One region of the Priestia sp. YIM B13489 genome, then DNA from elsewhere that is predicted to be linked to it. Evidence: predicted binding sites of a transcription regulator. Region 1 holds the regulator's gene; the other holds the start of a gene.
The links. Region 1 encodes Rex, which represses fermentation and respiration genes when NADH is low (regulators of the CRP and FNR family bind a similar motif). Its sites were predicted from a motif close to TTGTGAAATATTTCACAA; they were not measured.

Region 2: the regulator Rex is predicted to act here: its motif matches at 794-811, upstream of ACFX4W_RS17780 (AtpZ/AtpI family protein).

Annotation. Positions count from the first base shown of each region.
Region 1 is NZ_JBHZOQ010000053.1:3,078,627-3,080,832, reverse strand. Features, by position in the region: gene ACFX4W_RS21565 (ABC-F family ATP-binding cassette domain-containing protein) at 1-367, opposite strand, end outside; gene ACFX4W_RS21560 (redox-sensing transcriptional repressor Rex) at 826-1,464, shown strand; gene tatA (twin-arginine translocase TatA/TatE family subunit) at 1,518-1,703, shown strand; gene tatC (twin-arginine translocase subunit TatC) at 1,719-2,206, shown strand, end outside.
Region 2 is NZ_JBHZOQ010000053.1:2,342,727-2,344,932, reverse strand. Features, by position in the region: gene ACFX4W_RS17785 (S8 family serine peptidase) at 1-727, shown strand, start outside; gene ACFX4W_RS17780 (AtpZ/AtpI family protein) at 1,025-1,246, shown strand; gene ACFX4W_RS17775 (ATP synthase subunit I) at 1,253-1,624, shown strand; gene atpB (F0F1 ATP synthase subunit A) at 1,643-2,206, shown strand, end outside.

The sequences.
Region 1 (2,206 bases):
GTTTTTCGTATTGAACTGAATCATTAAAAATGTCTGGATCGCCCATCTTCGTTTCAAGCGTACGTAATTCTTTTTCCATCTTCTTTAACGGAGCAAAGACTGTCATCATTTCTTCCCATATGGAGAGTGTTGACTCAAGAACTGTATCTTGTCCCATATAATCAATGGAAACACCTTTAGGTTTAATAATTTCTCCGCTGTCATAAGAAAGCTGCTCAGCAATAATTTTTAATAAAGTTGATTTACCAGCACCGTTTCGTCCCACTAGGGCAATGCGGTCTTTTGATTGTACTTCTAACTTTATATTCGATAAAATGGGTTCTGCCCCATAGTATTTTGTAATACCGTTCAATTGTAGAATAATCATTTTTTCACCTCTAGTAGTATATCCATAGTGTATTTTAACATATTTTCAACTACAAGTTCTTCCTACAAGCGTTTGTAATTTGTAGAGGGACAAGAACAAATGATGAAGCGAATGTTTTGATTCATGAAATAAAATGATTTTACCTGCACATTTTATACAGGATACTATGTTAAAATAAGAGATAAGTGCATCTCTGAACTTATATATGATGGATGTAGAAAATCCGTCATGACTAACAAACGGATCCTTTGAAGGGCTAATTGCTTCGTTCTAGCTACCGACTTTAAGTATTCCTGGATAGACAAAAGGCGTCGGGGTGTGAAGCGGAGTATATATAAAACAAGAGAAAAGAGAGAGAATTGGAAGCGCTACCTCAAGGCGGTTGAGGCTTTGTGAAAGGTAATGCAATATGACTTGAAAATGTTAGTAATGACATACATGAACTGAGGGGGTACAACGTGAACACTGAACAATTAAAAATACCACAAGCAACGGCTAAACGATTGCCGCTTTATTATCGTTTTTTAAAAAACTTGCATGCTTCTGGTAAACAGCGTGTTTCGTCAGCGGAGTTAAGTGAGGCAGTGAAAGTTGATTCTGCTACTATTCGCCGGGATTTTTCTTACTTTGGAGCATTAGGGAAAAAGGGATACGGCTACAATGTGAATTATTTACTTACATTTTTCCGTAAAACGTTAGACCAAGATGAAGTAACGAAAGTAGCACTGATTGGCGTAGGGAATCTGGGAACGGCCTTTTTAAATTATAATTTTATTAAAAATAATAACACCAAAATTGAGTGCGCTTTTGATGTGATAGAAGATAAAGTCGGTACAAAAGTAGGCGACGTGCCGGTTTATCACCTTGACCAATTGGAAGATTATATGAGTGATGATATCTCAGTGGCGATTTTAACCGTTCCTGCCACTGTGGCTCAGCAAATTACCGATCGTTTAGTGAATTGCGGAATTAAAGGGATTCTAAACTTCACTCCTGCACGCTTAAACGTACCGGATGAGATTCGACTGCATCATATTGATCTGGCTGTAGAATTACAGTCGCTTGTCTACTTTTTGAAAAATTATCCTGTTGAATAAGATGGACTGTGTTACGATTTCCTTAAGTCTAAATTAATAAGGAGAGTGGGAATATGGGGATTGGAGCAGGCAGTTGGATTATTATTGCGATTGTAGCACTGCTTATTTTTGGACCGAAACGGTTACCGGAGCTAGGAAGATCAGTCGGGCAAACGCTTAGAGAGTTTAAGCATGCCGCTAGCGGTGCCTCAGAAGATCGTGAAAAAGATAAACAGCGTCAAGTAGATGACAAAGAGTAAAAGGGTGATCATAGTATGACCGAACAAGAAATGTCAATATATGATCATATAGGAGAGCTGCGAAAGCGCATTTTAATTGTTTTATTTTTCTTTGTCATTGCCACAATTGGCGGCTTTTTTATAGCGGATAAGGTTATTGTCTATTTACAGCATGCTGATGAGGCAAAAAATTTAACGATGAATGCATTTAGGCTAACAGATCCAGTTAAGATTTATATGCAGTTTGCTGTTATTATCGGCTGTGTACTTGCAGCTCCTGTTGCACTGTATCAACTTTGGGCATTTATTAGTCCTGGTTTATATGAAAAAGAGCGTAAGGTAACGCTTGGATATATTCCTGTTTCCATTTTTCTCTTTATCGGCGGTGTCTCTTTTTCTTATTTCGTGTTGTTTCCATTTGTCGTCGATTTTATGACGCGCGTTTCTGATGAGCTGAATGTAAACCAAGTGATTGGCATTAATGAATACTTTTCTTTTTTAATGCAGCTCACACTGCCTTTTGG
Region 2 (2,206 bases), 740 kb from region 1:
TGAACAAGTCAAAGCTTCATTGATGAACACAAGTAAAGTAATGCAGCAGCTAAATGGTCAAACGTATCGCGTATATGAACAAGGAGCCGGGAGAATTCAAATAGCAAAAGCTGTCACAGCAGACTCTTTATTTTATCCATCTTCTTTATCTTTCGGTATTTTTACGCGCCCATCAAAGAAAGTCTTATCATTTAAAATTGATAACCAGTCTGATAAAGCAAAAACGTATCGCTTGAACGTTCCGAAAAGGGATGAAGGAGTGAATTGGGATGTTCCATTACCCGTCACGGTGCAGCCCCATCAGACAAAAGAAATAGCTGTCACTTTATCGGTGCAGCCCCGTTTTAAAAATAAAGGTATATATGACGGATATTTGGAAATAAATGATTCACGTGAAACATTTTCGCTTCCTTATATGTACATGGTTAGCATTCCAGATTATCCCCGTGTCATGGGATTGCAAGTAGCAGCGGAAAAAGAGAAAAATACGTATAGCTATGAACTGTTTTTGCCTGAAGGAGCAGATGAGTTAGGCGTTGCTCTTTTTGATAAGCAGTCTTTACAGTTTATATCGTATTTAGATGTTGACGTTGATGTAGAAAGAGGCATGAGAAAACGGAAAATAACGATCGATGAATCGCTTGTACCGGGAGCGTACCAAATATTTGCATTTGTGAAAAAGCATAGACAAGAGCATGTTGTAAACAGTACAATAACGATTGAATGAACCTCTTTAAATGTTTTCATTTGAAGAGGTTTTATGTGTGGCAGAAATGTGAACAATAAGAAGAGATTGTGAAGTTTTTAGCTTAAACACATTGACATTAAATATACGCTATTGTATGCTTACAGGGAATATAAATGATAAGGTTTTCAACCTGTGAAAACCGTTGATATTTCTGCGTATTTTATTAGCTGTTTTTACCTTTTTTAGCAATTTTTTTTGCCTTTCTATCATATATTGAGCTATAAAAACGATAGAGAATTCGGAAAAAAGAAAATTTTGCAAAAGGGGTATGAGCTTATGAAAGATCGCAACCGTCATCCTTTGCAAGCGATGGCATTAGTGTCAATCATTCTATCACAGTTAGCAGGTTCAGTCTTAATTGGCTTATTCTCTGGAAGATGGGCTGATCAATGGCTTGACACCGAACCACTATTTTTGATTTTAGGCCTTCTTTCAGGGCTAGCAGCAGGTGTTTTTATGATGCTGCGGACAGTCCACCATTTTTTTTCAGGAGATTAATAATTCATGCAGGATTTGCAGCACGTTTTTCCAAGACTTCGTTCATACATATTGTATTTGTTAGCATTATACGTTCTCGGCTGGGGATTTACAAGTTATAAGGCTGTTTTTGCAGGTTTAATTTTAGGAACCGCCCTGAGTTTGTATAATTTGTGGAACTTAGTAAGAAAGTTTGAGCAGTTTGGACAGGCGTTGGATGAGGGGAAAAAGCCCCGTTCAATTGGGACTGTTGTAAGATTTGCAACAGCTGCTCTCGCAGTTGTGATTACCATCTCTTATCCAAAAACCTTTCATATTATTAGTGTAGTTGTGGGATTAATGACGTATTACGTTGTCATTATCATAGATTTAGTTGTTCAAAATATGCGTAGAAGATAGAAAGAGAGGTGAACACAGTTGGGTCATGAATCACCAACTATAGAGTTTCTAGGCCTTACTTTTAGTCAAAGTAACTTGCTTATGGTTACCGTAGCTTCTGTTATTGTATTCTTAATTGCAGTTTTATGTACTCGTACTCTTGCTATGAAGCCAAGCGGTGCACAAAACTTTATTGAATGGGTCTTAGATTTTGTTAAAGGACTCGTTAATAGCAATATGGATTGGAAAACAGGTGGCCGCTTTTTGACGCTAGGTGTAACTTTACTTATGTACATTTTTGTGTCAAATATGTTGGGTCTTCCATTTGCCATCGTGATTGACCATAACTTATGGTGGAAATCGCCAACCGCTGATCCAGCAATTACGCTGACGTTAGCCGTTATGGTAGTTGTACTATCACATTACTATGGTATTAAAATGCGAGGGTTCTCTGCATACACGAAAGATTACTTCAAGCCAATGGCATTTTTATTCCCGCTTAAGATTATCGAGGAGTTTGCCAATACGTTAACGCTTGGCCTTCGTCTTTACGGTAATATTTATGCTGGGGAAATTTTGTTAAGCTTGCTAGCTGGTTTAGCA